Regions from separate parts of the Lysinibacillus sp. TE18511 genome, predicted to be linked through region 2. Evidence: riboswitches for the same ligand, from Rfam matches in the RefSeq annotation. Region 2 holds a riboswitch; the other holds the start of a gene.
The links. Region 2 has a riboswitch for FMN ahead of ACVWXS_RS11780 (ECF transporter S component). Riboswitches for the same ligand answer to the same signal wherever they lie in the genome.

Region 1: it holds a riboswitch for FMN, as region 2 does, so the genes downstream of both, ribE (riboflavin synthase) here and ACVWXS_RS11780 (ECF transporter S component) in region 2, are expected to answer to the same signal.

Annotation. Positions count from the first base shown of each region.
Region 1 covers NZ_JBSSFD010000008.1:94,437-102,473, reverse strand. The annotation lists gene ACVWXS_RS08490 (spore germination protein) at 1-379, opposite strand, end outside; gene ribH (6,7-dimethyl-8-ribityllumazine synthase) at 505-972, opposite strand; partial or broken gene ribB (3,4-dihydroxy-2-butanone-4-phosphate synthase) at 1,026-1,619, opposite strand; gene ribE (riboflavin synthase) at 1,646-2,284, opposite strand; FMN riboswitch at 2,468-2,593, opposite strand; FMN riboswitch at 2,799-2,924, opposite strand; gene ACVWXS_RS08470 (SDR family NAD(P)-dependent oxidoreductase) at 3,123-3,878, opposite strand; gene abc-f (ribosomal protection-like ABC-F family protein) at 3,971-5,596, opposite strand; gene ACVWXS_RS08460 (hypothetical protein) at 6,002-6,241, shown strand; gene ACVWXS_RS08455 (hypothetical protein) at 7,013-7,342, shown strand; gene ACVWXS_RS08450 (HAD hydrolase-like protein) at 7,409-8,026, shown strand.
Region 2 covers NZ_JBSSFD010000013.1:19,023-27,059, reverse strand. The annotation lists gene ACVWXS_RS11805 (sporulation protein Cse60) at 1-64, opposite strand, end outside; gene ACVWXS_RS11800 (MBL fold metallo-hydrolase) at 446-1,264, shown strand; gene ACVWXS_RS11795 (hypothetical protein) at 1,594-2,469, shown strand; gene glnA (type I glutamate--ammonia ligase) at 2,582-3,916, opposite strand; gene ACVWXS_RS11785 (sodium-dependent transporter) at 4,137-5,483, opposite strand; gene ACVWXS_RS11780 (ECF transporter S component) at 5,639-6,226, opposite strand; FMN riboswitch at 6,449-6,642, opposite strand; gene ACVWXS_RS11775 (RNA polymerase subunit sigma) at 7,140-8,037, opposite strand, start outside.

The DNA.
Region 1 (8,037 bases), on a different contig from region 2:
ATTCCAGGGTTGTTTCTTTAATGTCCCGATTAGGTTTTTTAGCAATATTACTTGAATACAACAAATTCATATCTTCAAAATACAGTAATACATGTCCTCTATAGACTTTTGTAATGGCATCATCTTTACTTGAAATTTTCTGAAGTTGAGGAATGTGTAAATTATTTTGTATATGTTCTTCTAACATTTCATCCTGCGATGCAGTAAATAGTGATTGAACTCGTTGCACAATAACGGTGTGTAGTAACCGCTCATTAATGATTCCTTCACATTTTATCACATGTACCTTATGTTGCTGAAAGACATATTCTTGGAATACCACATCAGCAGAGCGTTGAAATAGTGCCTTCAAAGATTTCAAGTTTAACTCTTGTTTCATTGACGAAATATTCCTCATCTCCTACTGAGCCAGCTCCAAATTAGTACATTAATCAATACACTTATGCATATTTTTCCCTTACTATTTAAAAATATTCAAGAATACAGGATGTTGAACAAAATGCTTTATCCAATCATCTTCCTTAAGTTTGCCATTTCGATAGCAGACATTGCCGCATCATAGCCTTTATTGCCTGATTTAGTGCCCGCACGTTCAATTGCTTGCTCGATATTTTCAGTTGTAACAATGCCAAAAATAACAGGTACATTTGTAGATAATGACACACTTGCAATACCTTTTGCCGATTCATTACATACATAGTCATAGTGTGTTGTTGAACCACGAATCACCGTACCTAATCCAATAATTGCGTCATAGGTATTTGTTTCAGCCAACTGTTTTGCGATGAAAGGAACTTCAAATGCACCAGGAACCCATGCTACATCGATCGAGTTTTCATCCACACCATGACGCTTTAAACCATCTAACGCCCCGTCCAATAATTTGCTTGTAATAAATTCATTGAAACGTCCTACTACTACTGCTATTTTTAAATCCGTACCAATTAATTGTGCTTCAAATGTTCTACCCATTTTTCTTCTCTCCTCTTTTATATCGTCAGTTTGTTTTCTTCAATTATTTGTTGACGTCGATAGGTTGCCAATGCTTCTACTGAAATCATTTTTAAATGATGTTGAGCTGCATACTTGATAAGGTCATTAAAGCGTAGCATTCTACCATCGTCGCCCATAATTTCACAAATAATGCCCACAGGGATACTATTACAAAGTTTGGCTAAATCAATTGTTGCTTCGGTATGACCTCTACGCTCTAAGACACCATTATCCTTCGCTATTAATGGAAATATATGGCCAGGTCTACGAAAATCCTCAGCCTTTGCTTGTGGTTCTATCATTTTTTCTATAGTCATCGCTCGTTCAAATGCGCTGATTCCTGTCGTTGTATTCACATGATCTATGCTAACTGTAAATGCCGTTTGATGATTATCTGTATTATGACGGACCATTGGGTGCAAGCCTAATTTCAGTGCAAGTTGCTGTGAAATCGGTGTACAAATAAGACCTCTTCCATAGGTCGCCATAAAGTTAATCGTTTCAGGTGTCATAAACTCCGCGAGCGCCAGTAAGTCTCCTTCATTTTCTCGGTCCTCATCATCTACAACAACAATCATCTTACCTTGTTTTAAATCCTCTATTGCTTCTTCAATTGAATGTAGCAATATCGCCACCTCCTGTTCAGTGTTAGTTAAAACCCGTTTTGTGCTAAGAAGTCTCTCGTAATGGTCGGCATTTCCTGTCCACGCTTCAGTTGATGCAAAATATATTTCCCAACTAAATCGGTTTCTATATTGACGAGATCTCCAATTTTCTTCATACCTAAAATTGTTTCCTTGTAAGTGTGCGGTATCAGTGCTACTGTGACACTATTCTTCTCGACTTGAAAAAGTGTTAAGCTCGTACCGTCAATGGTGATGGAACCCTTTGGAATACAATAGCCCGTTAACTCCTCTGACAACTCAAAATCAATATAGACTGCATTTGCTAATGCTCGCTTACGCAATATTTTTCCTACTCCGTCTACATGTCCTGATACAAAATGTCCACCGAAACGTCCATTAGCAGACATGGCGCGCTCTAAATTTACCGGATCTCCTACAGCAAGCTGCTGTAAATTTGTTGCTTTCACCGATTCAGGCATCACATCCATCGTCAGCTCCTGTTCATTAAAATGTATCACCGTTAAACAAACACCATTGACCGCTATACTGTCCCCGAGCTTTACATCCTCCACCATTTTCGATGAAATAACGGTGATTTTCATACTTTGTCGATTGCTTTGCAAAGTTTTTACTGTACCAATATCTTCAACAATCCCTGTAAACAATTTTCCACCTACTTCCTATGCTTTGAGAGTTCCGATTTTTTGCGGTTGTCCCTCCTCCCAGCATTAAAAAAATTTCATTCAAACAAAAAACCCCTTTCATCAAAGGGGTTTGGGAGTTCATATAAATAAGACGTCAACAAACAAACCTAATGGATACAATTTTTTTCCATAGGCTATCATCTCATTGTTCTTCTCCCATCCAGACTGTCACTGTCGGTTTTGGATTTGCACCAAATCAGCTTGCGCTCACGGACTTTGAATTACTTCATCACCGCCGATTGGGAATTTCACCCTACCCCGAAGAACATACTACTATTCAATTCGTTAGCTAAATAATAAATCAATTTCGCCTTGGCGTAATTGTGTCCGGAGGCTTTATCTTCATTTTAGTGGGTGTCCAAACACCTACTGAATGAAAATAAAAAAACTTCCCAACTTAAATGATGGGAAGTAGTTAACAAAAGCATACTCAAATAAACCTTGTAAATTCAACCGAATTTAAAAAGCTCATACTTTTACCCTTCTCCCATCCAGACTATAACTGTCGGTTTTGGATTTGCACCAAATCAGCTTGCGCTCACGGACTTTGAATTACTTCATCACCGCCGATTGGGAATTTCACCCTACCCCGAAGGATTTTTTTATTTAGCTATTTCTTACGATAACACTATTTTATTATATTATCCAGATAATTCTTAATAAAAATCTTTTCTCTAATTCATTTCTTTTCACAAGTTGCACTGTCGTTGCGTTTTCAATGTCACTACTTAAATGAAAATAAAAACAGCCACCACCTTTGGTCATTAATAAAGACCAACGGCGTGGCTGTTCAAAAAGATTATACAGTTAAACTACCGTCTACAGAGACAACAGCACCAGCCATAAAGCTTGCTTTATCTGAAGCTAAAAATAGGACCGCTTCTGCTACTTCTTCTGGTTCACCATGGCGTCCCATACGTACACGTGACATTTCTTCTGGTACGTATCCTGTTTTTTCAAGTGTTTCACCAACACTATGGAATAATGGTGTAACAATACCACCTGGACACACAGCATTAACACGAATACCTTTATTTGCATACTCGATCGCTACACCTTTCGTTAAACCGATTACTGCATGTTTACTCGCGGAGTATACAGCAATACTGTGTTCTGGACGAATACCTGCAGATGAAGCAGTATTTATAATTGACCCTTTCCCCTGCTTCTCCATTACTGGAATGACATATTTCATACCTAGAAAAATACCTTTTACATTGATATCCATAAGACGATCGTATTCTTCCAATTCAACCATTGTAAATGGTGCAAACTTTTGAATGATGCCAGCGTTATTGAAGAATACATCGATACGGCCATATGTGTTTATAGCTTGCTTTACATAATTCTGAACATCCTCTACTTTGGAAACATCCGCTTTAACGAATATCCCTTCACCGCCATTTTGTTGAATTAGTTTAAGAGTCTCTTCTCCAGTTTTCTCGTTAAAATCAACTAACACGACTTTATAGCCATTCTCAGCAAATTTAATACTAGTTGCTCTACCAATTCCACTACCTGAACCTGTAATAACTGCAATTTGATTATTTGTCATATTCTCTTCCTCTTTTCGCTTTTATATTTATTACGTATTCACAAATATTTTCTCAATTGGTGGCCATCTTTGCTTTTCCATGCTTATGGCCCTTAGTTTAATTTCATTTTCATATAATCATTGTAATTACCGTCAAAGATACTCGTACCAGTTGGGGAAAGCTCCACCATTTTGTACGCTAGCTTATTGAGAAAATATCGATCATGCGAAATAAAGAAAAGTGTTCCCTCAAAATTCAAAAGAGCCTGTTCCAATACTTCTTTACTATATAAATCAAGATGATTAGTTGGTTCATCCATAATAAGCACATTAGCTTTTTGCAATACGAGTTTCGATAAAGCTACTCGTGCTCTCTCACCTCCGCTGAGGGCAGATATCTTTTTAAACACATCTTCACCAGTAAATAAGAAATTCCCTAAAACAGTACGAACTCTCGCTTCTTCAACGTGCGGGAATATATTCCAGACCTCCTGTAAAATAGTGTTATTTGGATGTAAGTCCGACTGCTCTTGATCGTAATAACCTATCGTTACACCGTTCCCCCAAGTAATAACACCACTATTTGGTCTAATTTCCTTTAACAGTGTCTTTAATAATGTTGATTTTCCGACACCATTCGGACCAATTAATGCAACCTTTTCACCACGATGTAGCTGAAAACTAATATTTTTTAATAGCGGTTGCTGCTCGCATTCTGTGGCAAAAGAGATGGATAAGTCTCTTACCTTTAACACTTCCTTATGCGAGTTTTTTTCCATTGAAAATGCCATCTGTGTATGTTTTAAATCCTTTAGAGGCATCTCAATTCGTTCTATTCTCTCAAGCTGTTTTCTTTTGTTTTTTGCACTTCTAGAAGAAGTAGCCATAGCAATATTGCGTTGTATATAGTCTTCCATTTTTGATATTTCTTGCTGTTGCAAGGCGTATTTTTTTCCAAGCAATTTCCGATTTTTTTCTTTATTTTCTACATACTTAGAGTAATTGCCGACATATTTTCTAACTTCTGTTCGCTCAATCTCATAGATTACATTAACAAGTGCATCTAAAAAATATCGATCATGCGAAATGACAAGAATGGAACCTTGGTATGAGCTTAAATACGTTTCAAGCCAATTTAAAGTTGTCAAATCCAAATGATTCGTCGGTTCATCTAGCAATAATAAATCTGGCTGTTCTAGTAAAATTTTCGCCAGTGCAAGTCGAGTTTTTTGTCCTCCACTTAGCTGATGAATTGGGGTATTTTTAGACGTACTTTCAAAGCCCATGCCATTAAGAATGCTGTTTATTTTAGCTTCTATTTCATAGCCACCATGCTGCATAAACCATTCTGATTTTATTGCATATCGATCCATAATTTTTTCAAATTTTTTAGGATTGTCTATGAACAACGGTTCGCTCATCTTCTTTTCAAGCTCTCGAAGTTCTTTTTCAACCTTAAGAAGGTCAGATAACACTTCTAACATTTCAGCCCAAATTGTATTATCTAGATTCAATCCACTGTCTTGGCGCAAATAACCAATTTTAATACCTTTCCTGATGTAAAGCTCGCCATGATCATACGGAAGGTCTCCCGCAATGATCTTTAATAATGTTGATTTACCTGCCCCATTAACACCAATTAAGCCAATTTTGTCTCCCCGCTCAATTTTCATCGTTATATTTGAGAGAATTGGATCTCCCAAATAGCTTTTACTAATTCCATTTAATTGAAGTATCATTTACTTAATCTCCTTATAAATTTTGGCCATCTCTTTTGCAAAGCTAAAGACGCTTAACAGATGAATGGACATATAAGGTTACACATCTCTTTTCACTCCTATCAATTATGCCTCGGCATAGTTTCGTCCGGAATCGGCTTTGTGCTTAGGCCTGCACGAGGGCCGACACGATGTCGGTCATTTCGGTAATGCCACAGGACGCGGCGTTTTTACCGATGCAGGTCAGTTAGCCGTTATCGCATGGATGCGATGATTTTAGGCTAACATCCTTTGTGAACTCCTTTCCGATTTCGTGACATCCGCCGGAGGCTTTGGGCCAACATGATGTTGGTCACTCAGTCGTTGCCACAGGACGTGGCGTTCTTAGACTGAGTTCCTCTATTTCAGCAGGTGTTTGGACACCTGATGAAAGAAGTTAAAACAAAAAAGGCGCCGAAAGAACGGCGCCTTAAAAGTGCGAAAAAACCCTACAAGCAGGGGGTATATTTCTTATATGTCACAAAAGAACGTAAAAAAGCGCCGTACAGAACCGGCGCCACAATGCGTAAATATATTTATACAAATTCATCAAGATTACTGACTACAATTGTTAAAATAAGAAGGCAAAAGCTTCCGGGATCTGTTTTCGATATGAAATTTGCTTAAAAAAGGGCAGACTTCTCCCTTTGACAGCAAATCCCCAAGAAGCATGTAAGATTTTACCTCTTTTTCTACTAAGCCTTTCGCGAATACAGTTTCCATTACTTTTACCTCCTTTCGAATTCAATAATTCCCACTAATCTATCACAATTCTATAAAGAACACAAATTTCTTAGTCAAAATTATATACTCTAATCCTGGCTGTACCTCTTGATGTGGTGGCTGAAATTTAGGGTGACAGGTACTTTTTCATTCATTCAACTATATAAAAATTTTATAGATGATTGATCAATTGCCAGTTTTAAACACAACACCATAGCGCTTTTATATTCAAAGACTTTGATTTATTATTTTACAACAGATGTGTTGATTAACCATTTTTATACATTCGAAGAGGCTGATTTCCGTTACGGGCTACTCGCTTTCCTGCGGGCGAGCGTCGAGCCGCTTCCTCCGCTTCGCTCCGTGCAGGGTCTCGTCTGTCTCGCTTTCCCGCGGGAGTCGAGTAGCCCTACACTACAATCAGTTAAAATGGTAATATATTGGCAAATCTGTAACAAAAAAATCTTTTCATCGCTCAATAATAAACCTATTTTTCCCTAATCAACACGCCTGATTTTACAATTAAAATTCTTCTTTTCGTTATTGAAATCAACGTATTCTCAGGTACAATGTTTACCAATGAAAGTTTCTTGCCCTCTATAGCTAAAAAATAATGGCTCATCACCAAAAGTTGTGGGTGACATTTGTTAAGACGTATCCTTGTATATAAGTTGATTGGAGTGGCGACTGGGCGACTCCTTGGGGCACAGCGTCAGAGGAACGCGAGTGAAGCGGCTCATCGGACGCCCCCAGGAAGCTCTGCTCTGCGCGAAAGCGAAGCGTCAGCGGCAAATGTTTTATCTGTGCGAAAGCACAGCGGCAGCAAATGTTTTATCTGTGCGAAAGCGTAGCGACAGCAACAACAAAGCGCCCAGTCGGAACGGAAATCAACCACACGTTATGGTGATGATCCAAAATAATTCATTATTAGTAATAAAAAATGCGCGTTTAGAGTTATTTACAATCCGTTGTTTCATATCCTGTATAATCATGTCATTTTTTTAAGAATAGGCAGTAACATTTTCAAAACAAAAACGTCTTTACAACTAGATTATAAAGGAGAAAGTTTACATGAAATATATTATCTTTGATTTTGATGGAACATTGGCAGATTCTACGGCAGTGTTAGCATCAGCTTGGAATACAATTGCGCAAAAATATAAATTTAAAGGAATAGAGTTAAAGGAAATTGAATCATTGAAAAAATTATCTATAGCGGAACGAAGTAAATTATTCGACTTTCCTCTGTATAAATTGCCCATGATATTACCTCAGTTTTATCGCTTATATCGCCAGTCATTAAATGATGTTCATCTTTATAACGGTATGAAGGAAGTTCTAATGGAAATTGATAAAAGGGGCTATAAAATCCTTATCATTTCCTCCAATTCACAGGAGAACATTTTAGAATTTCTAAATATGAACGGCATTCATTGTGTGTCAAATGTTCTTTGTTCAAACCGTATTTTTGGTAAAGATAAAGTAATTAAAAAGTTTTTAAAGGACTCAAACATTACACCATCAGAAGTTATATATATTGGTGATGAACAAAGAGACATTGTGGCCTGCAAAAAAGTGGGAGTGCCTATTATTTGGGTTGGTTGGGGATATGACGCTATTGAAGTTGTTCAACAAGAGGAACCCGAGTACAAAGTTGCTACACCACAGGAAATTTTAAACATCATATAAACTAAAAGGAT
Region 2 (8,037 bases):
TATCATTTTCAAATTGCACAATATCATTATTTTGGATGGTTACTACTTGAGTCGCCTGCATCATATATTCCCCCTTTTCTTCTAATCATAGATTAAGAGGAAGTATTTGTCACAATAATATACTACCTTCCCTTATTTCAAATGATAATAATAGCCTCATCACCTTAACGTGTGGTTGATTTCCGTTCCCGACAGGCACTTTCCTGGGGGCTTCCAGTCGGAACGGAAATCAACTTATATACAATACGTACAACAAATGTCATCCACAGCATTTGATATTTAACCCAAAAATAAGGAACAAACTATTTATATGGTAAAATATAATCAAAGGGATCGGAACATTTCCCACTTAAAAAACAAAATAAAATTAAAGTTTTAATACACAATAACATGATTAAAATGTCCAGTATTCAATTATTAATCTTCATTAGAAAGAAGGGTTTTTTTGAAAATTACTGCTATCCTCGAAAATTCAAAGTTAGATAAAAAATTAACAGCAATGCATGGTTTATCATTGTATATAGAAACAGAACAAATGAACATAATTTTTGATTTAGGCCCCAATCACTCCTATATAAAAAATGCACAAGCTTTAGGTATCGATTTAAATAAATCAAACGCTGTAATTATTTCGCATGGACACTCTGATCATATTGGAGGATTACGTTATTTGGATGAAGTAAATAAACATGCTCCAATTTATTTATCTTCGAATGCATTAGAATCGCATTGGTTAAAAATTGGACCCTATTATCATCATGTAGGAGCAAAGGATACTATAGAAAATTATGATAATCGTATGAAGTTTGTTGATGATGATATAGAAGTTTCAAAAGGAATTCATATTATTCATTTAGAGCCAACGAATGAATATACGAAAAACCTTTATAAAGGGGATAAGAAGGAATTAGACGATTTTAATCACGAAATAGTGTTAGTGATTGAAAACAAAAATGGTTTAGTATTATTTAGCGGTTGTAGTCATCATGGAATTGTAAACATAACTAAAACTATAACTGAAAAATTTCCAAATAAGAATATCAACGCCGTTATTGGGGGATTTCATTTAATTGATCTCCCCATTGTTAACACTTTAGGAAAGTCAAGAGAAGAAGTTATCTCAATTGGTAATACATTAAATGAAATGGAGATTGACTGTGTTTATTCTTGCCATTGTACTGGAGCAAAAGGATTTGACATTCTCAAAACCGTTTTAAAGGAAAAATTACAATCTTTTAAAACAGGACAAACTATTGAGCTTTAGTAGATGTTACAAAATTAGCTACTAAAATTTATTATTTTACCCTTTCATAGACAGAGAGATCTACCTTTAATCAATATAAATGTTATTACCGTAGTCTAAATGGAGAGATTCAAATAAAAATAATAGAGAGAACAATAATACTATCTTGTGCAGCTATATTCCTATTCATTGTTTTTAAAGCCGTATATTATGGTGTACAGGCAAATAGATCTTTGATTAAACCCCAAAGTTCAAATTATTATCAAATAATAGATAAAGATTTTAATAAAACAGTAGACGTTCCTTTTACTAGTATTACTTCATATAGGGGTAGTGCTGACTATATTTATATGAGCGTAGATCAAGAGAGTCCTTCTCTTGATAATAAAATTATTGAATATAATCGCAAGACTCAAAAATACAAAACTATATTTAATACCAAATTCGATATGCCATCAGTTCAAGGGGTAGAATTAAATGATAATTGGTTATTGTGGGTAGATGCCGATGAAAGTGGGTGGCAGCTAAATCCATATTTTATGAATTTAAAGATACAAGAAATTCACCCATTGACGAAAGAAAATGAAGAAAATGTTTTTAATGATTTTCCTGTACTAATTGGAGACTACGCAGCTTGGATTAAAATGAGTAGAAAAGATGAAAAAGCGGAAGTTATGCTTAAGAATCTCAAAACAGGCGAAACAACAAGTATATTTAATTTAAATAGCTTTTCATCTTTGTCTGCAAAGGATGGAAAATTATTATTTACTGATAAAAAAGATCATTTTGGATATATCTATTTGTATGATGTGAAAAGTAAAGAAATAAAAGAATTTAAGAGTTCTTATGAATTTATTGGTTGGGCAAGGCTTCTGAATGATCAACAATGGGTTTATCTAACATTTGACGCCCCATCTGAACCTTCAACTGGTGATGGTAAGCTAATTTTTTATGACGCTGCGACCAATCATTCGCAAGAAGTTGTTTCGGATATTAATTCGGTAAGTGAACTTAACACTGATTTTAATAATGAAGTATTTTTATATTTCAATGAAAATGGATACTATAAAAAATTTAAGATACAGGATCATCTATTAGTTGAGGATGGTTTGTTAGAAACACGTTATTTTTTTAGATTTTCAGCTGAAAATGGTATTTATATCTATGATCAAGAACTCCCAAATGAAAAATACAAATTAATTATCCAAAGTGAACTGCCTAACTAAAATAGCTATCCCTATCACTGAAAAATAGGGTTAGCCTTCTTCTTTGACACTCAATTCCTCACATTTTAGATCAAAAAAAGTGTTGGAGCACCAAAGCTCCAACACTCCCCTTCTAATACATTTTCAAATATTCTTCCCGCTCCCAATTGTGGACACATGTACGGTAATTATTCCATTCTATTTCTTTAGCAGCTGTAAACTTCTCAAAGATATGATCTCCAAGTGCTTCACGTACGATAGGATCCATATCTAGTTCGATGAGTGCATATTCCAATGATGCCGGGAGACTGTCAATGCCATTTAATTCTCGCTCATCTCGTGTCATTTTATAAATATTTCGATCTACAGCGTCTGGAGGGGTTAGATCTTTGCGAATTCCATCGAGCCCAGATGCTAAAATAACGGCCATCGCTAAATATGGGTTTGCTGCTGGATCGACAGAACGAAGCTCGACACGTGTTGAAAGCCCTCGTGCAGCAGGAATTCGTATAAGCGGCGAACGGTTTTGAGCAGACCATGCTACATAGCAAGGGGCTTCATAGCCAGGCACTAAGCGTTTATAGGAATTAACGAGTGGGTTTGTAATTGCTGTAAAACCATGTACATGTTCTATAATTCCTGCCATAAAACTACGGGCTGTTTGGCTCAATTGTAATTCTGCATTTTCATCATAAAACGCATTTTTATCCCCTTCAAATAAGGATAAGTTGAAATGCATTCCGGAACCATTGACGCCAAATAATGGCTTTGGCATAAAGGTTGCATGCAGTCCATGCTGTGCAGCGATTGTTTTTACAACAAGTTTAAACGTTTGAATATTATCACAAGCTTCGATAGCATTTGCATACTTAAAGTCGATTTCATGCTGACCAGGGGCAACCTCATGATGAGAGGCTTCGATTTCAAAACCCATTTCTTCTAGCTCTAATACGATATCACGTCGACAGTTCTCACCTAGGTCTGTCGGAGCTAAATCGAAGTATCCTCCACTATCGTTTAGCTCAAGTGTTGGGTGTCCTTTTTCATCTAACTTAAATAAGAAAAACTCTGGCTCAGGTCCTAAATTAAATGAAGTAAAACCTAGCTCCTCCATCTCCTTTAAAATTCGTTTAAGATTTGAGCGTGGATCCCCCTCAAACGGTGTACCATCTGGTCTAGCAATATCACAAATAAAGCGTGCCACTTTCCCCTTTTCAGCAGTCCAAGGAAAAATCACGAAGGTACTAAAGTCGGGACGTAAGTACATATCTGATTCTTCAATTCGCACAAAACCTTCAATAGATGAACCATCAAACATCACTTTATTGTCCAATGCTTTTTCTAATTGGCTAACTGGTATTTCAACATTTTTAATCGTTCCTAATATATCCGTAAATTGTAGGCGAATAAATTTCACATTTTCTTCCTTCACTCGACGTACAATATCTTCTTTTGTATAATGTTTCATTTCTCACCACTCCAATGTAATTTTTGTTAACATCATTTCTTTGTAACTGTTTTAAAAATACATTAAAAGGACAAAAAACGCAATAGACATGTCATGTTTCCTTACATCCATTTTTTCGAATATATTAATCTTATTTTGAGATAGATAGGATGCAAGGACACACGGTCTCAATTAAAAAAGTAGGTTGTATTCCAGTTAAATGAAATACAACCTACTCTCTTTAATATTGTAAAAGCATATTTACTAACACAACAATAATCACAACAGGTACTACTATTAACATCAATAGACGATATATTGAATAGAACCCTTGTCCCATTTGACTACCTATCAACAATTCCTTCTTCACAAATTCTTTATCAACTACATAGGCAATAAAGATAGCGATCAACAAATTGCCTAATGGAAGCATTAAATTTGATACTAAAAAGTCTGTTGCATCAAAAATTGTTTTCCCAAAGATCGATACATCTGCTAATGTACTTGATGAAAGCGCTGCTGGGATTGCGGCAATAAAGACGACTACACCTAACAACATCGCCAATTTAGAACGAGACATACGACCCTTTTCAATAAATGCCGCTACGATAATTTCATATAAACTGAAGGAAGATGTTAGCGTTGCGAATAAAAATAATAATAAAAACATCGCTAAGAATATTTCACCAAATGGCATTTGACTAAACGCTGTTGGCAGAACCATAAATAGCAAGCCTGGTCCAGCTGCAGGCTCTAAATCAAAAGCAAACACAACAGGGAAAATCGCTAATCCTGCTAAAAACGATACAAGCACAGTTAAGAGTACAACGGAGCCCGCCGAGTTAGGCAAACTCACATCCTTTTTTAAATATGAACTGTACGTCACAAGACAAGAAAACCCTACTGCTAAACCAAAGAAGGACTGCCCTAACGCTTCTAATACAGCCTTACCAGTAATATTGGAAAAATCCGGCCACAAGAAGAATTTAACACCTTCCATTGCCCCATCTAATGTTACCGCTCGCACAACAAGCACTATAAACATGATAAATAATAAAGGCATCATCCACTTATTAGCCTTCTCTATACCATTTTGCACCCCAAGTGAAATGACTAGTACATTTATCAGCGTAAACAACCCTAAACCTAGCAATGTAATCCAAGGCGTTCCTACAATCTTTCCAAATAATTCACTAGGATCATTTACAGGATCAATAACAGCTCCAGCTACACCAAGCCCACTATATATAAAGATCCAGCCTCCTACAACGCTATAAAAAGTTAACAACAAAAAACAGCCCAGCACGCCCATTCGGCCAACCCATGCCCAGCCTGTTTTTGTCGGTGCAATTTTTTTATATGCAGTCACAGCTTCCGACTGTGTACCACGTCCTAAAACGTATTCTGATAATAACATCGGTAAACCAATTAACAAAGTAAAGAAAACAAAAATAAGGAAAAACGCTCCCCCACCACTTTGTCCAGTAACATACGGAAGCTTCCAAATTGCCCCCAGTCCAATTGCAGCTCCTGCCGACGCCAAAATAAAGCCTAGTTTACTAGACCATTGACTCTTTTGTTCACTCATCTCTTCAAACTCCTCTAACATTCTAAACTCTTCCTTATTTTACACTAAAATACTAAAATCGACTAGATGATAAATTTCTACCCGTCACTTCAATTCTTCTCTTACATTCTCATATAAAAAACCTCGAGCAATTTACAACTCGAGGTTCCAACTAATTATTTTGTTAAATACATGGAACGCTGATTAATAATCCATTTACGCATTGTTGTGAATAGTAACGCCATGATGACCGTTATTAAAATACCTTTCACAATATTAAATGGCAAGATTCCAGCTACGATCATTTTATATAGTGAATCACCTACAACAGGCTCCATACCTAAAAAGTAAGTGTACATAGGTAAAAATACTGCATAGTTCAGAAGGCTCATTCCTACTGCCATAATAATTGTTCCAGCAGCTAAACCTCCAACAAGACCTTTAACCGTTTTGAAGCGATTAAAAATAAAGCTCACTGGTAATATAAATAAAATGCCTGTTGTAAAGTTCGCCATATGTCCTACCGGTACTCCCGTTGGCGTGCCTGAGAAAATCCAGTCCAACACATTTTTAAATAATTCTACTAAAATACCGGCTATCGGTCCCATTGTGATTGCAGCTAGTAATGCTGGCATATCACTGAAATCCACTTCCAAAAATGCCGGGAATGGCGGAATTGGGAAATTAAAAAGCATTAACAAAAACGAAATACTGCTCAGCATACCAATCGTAATAAACGATTGAAGTTTCAAATTTTTCTTCATTGAAAACTCTCTCCTCTTTGCTGATTCAATCTCGCAAGAAGAAAGGCCACGACCTTATCCATTATTATTATGAAAAAACCCTTATGCAAAAGAGCATAAGGGAGAATAGGCATGATTAATAAACGCCATTGATTAGCTATTTTTGAGCAAGCACTGTGTGAAGACACATCGAAAAAAACGCTCGCACATAGCTAAATTCATAACAATGAATGACGATCGTACCTCCATCTTCTCCCATCCAGACTTTAACTGTCGGCCTTGGAATTACACCAAGTCAGCCATGCAAAAAACTTTGCACAGGTCGCGGGCTGAAGAGTCTTTAGTAAATCATTCGAGCCAATGTATTAAAAGTAACATTAGCGATTTACAACTCTATTACCGCCGGTCGGGATTTTCACCCTGCCCCGAAGATGAATCAATATTTTTTGTTTTATAACTTTACTATAATGAATTATTAAGGAAAAGTAAATAGCTTTTCAACAATTATGCCTCCATCGGATATTGGACACCCGCTGAAAAGTTACTTAAAACCGCATTCATCTCACCACCTATAGAGGTGAGAGACTTTTATAGCTGACGCTTTGCTTTCGCTACAAAAAACATTTGCTGAAAGAAGTTAAAAGATCCCGATTAAACTTGTATGTTTTGCCTCATAAACTGGCTCATCACCATAACTCAGGGTTGCTTTCCATTCCTCTATCGGCTTGCTCTAGGTCTCATCTGTGACGCTATGATTTGCTCCAAGGAGTCATCATGTTAGAATGGTCTACTTTTTAACAAGTATCATCCCTAGCTTTAAATAAGTAGCTCATAAATGGACAAGAGCATTCACGCACATATAGTGGCGAGAATGCTCCCAAAATTTACTTATACGTTTTTTGTTCTTCTATTTTGAAGTTTAACGTTATGCTATTTATGGCATATATTGTTTATTGGCTCCCACAGGCTTTGGTAAGAAATTTTTCAAATCAAATCCCTCCCAGCTCTCCTGTACCACATTATCTAAACGTACTTGTAAATCAAAGCTTGCAGCAGTGAGCATCATCGCTTCAATTAATTGAGTTGCACGAACGGCATCCATTGTTGTTAAATCAAGTGGCTCATTAAATGTAACGACAACACCTTCAGCTACCTCTTGCACAGTGTATGTCACATGTCCAGGAACGACCGGAACGTATCCATCATCTTTTTTATTTCCCATATCGACAAGAGCTTCTGTTACAGTAGAATAAGTCTTGCTAGAATCAGGTGATAAATACTCAGCCCCATTTTCATCTTTATATAAATAATAATTATAATGATTTTGTCTTGTTAATGCGATAGACTTATTTTGCTCCCCGTCTTCCTGAGACTCATCAGCTGTACCATCTGGATTTTCAATCTCAATCTCTTTATACTCTGAGTCTGAGAATGTATCCTGTACTGTTCCAACGTATTCGCTATTATCCGCAGAAGCAACATCATAGTCATTTTCTTGCGGCAATACATGAACAAGTTTATCGTCCTTCTCCTTCAATTCACCTTTATACGGGTGGTAATTAGTAAAGCCCTTTTCTTCCTCATCAATTTGCGGTGCATACTTTTCATACATTTGCAATGTTGTAGGCTTCTTTTTCCCAAAATCAGTGGCAACTCGTTCGTTCGGGATAACGTATGTCATTGGCACACTTTCCTTATCACGGTTTGCCAAACCAATGCGAAACACTACTGCGTTTGTTAAATCTTCCTCATAAACAGATGACCTTAGTGACATCATACGTGAATATTTTGATACAATATCAGATTCTATAATATCGTCATCGTTTTCAAAG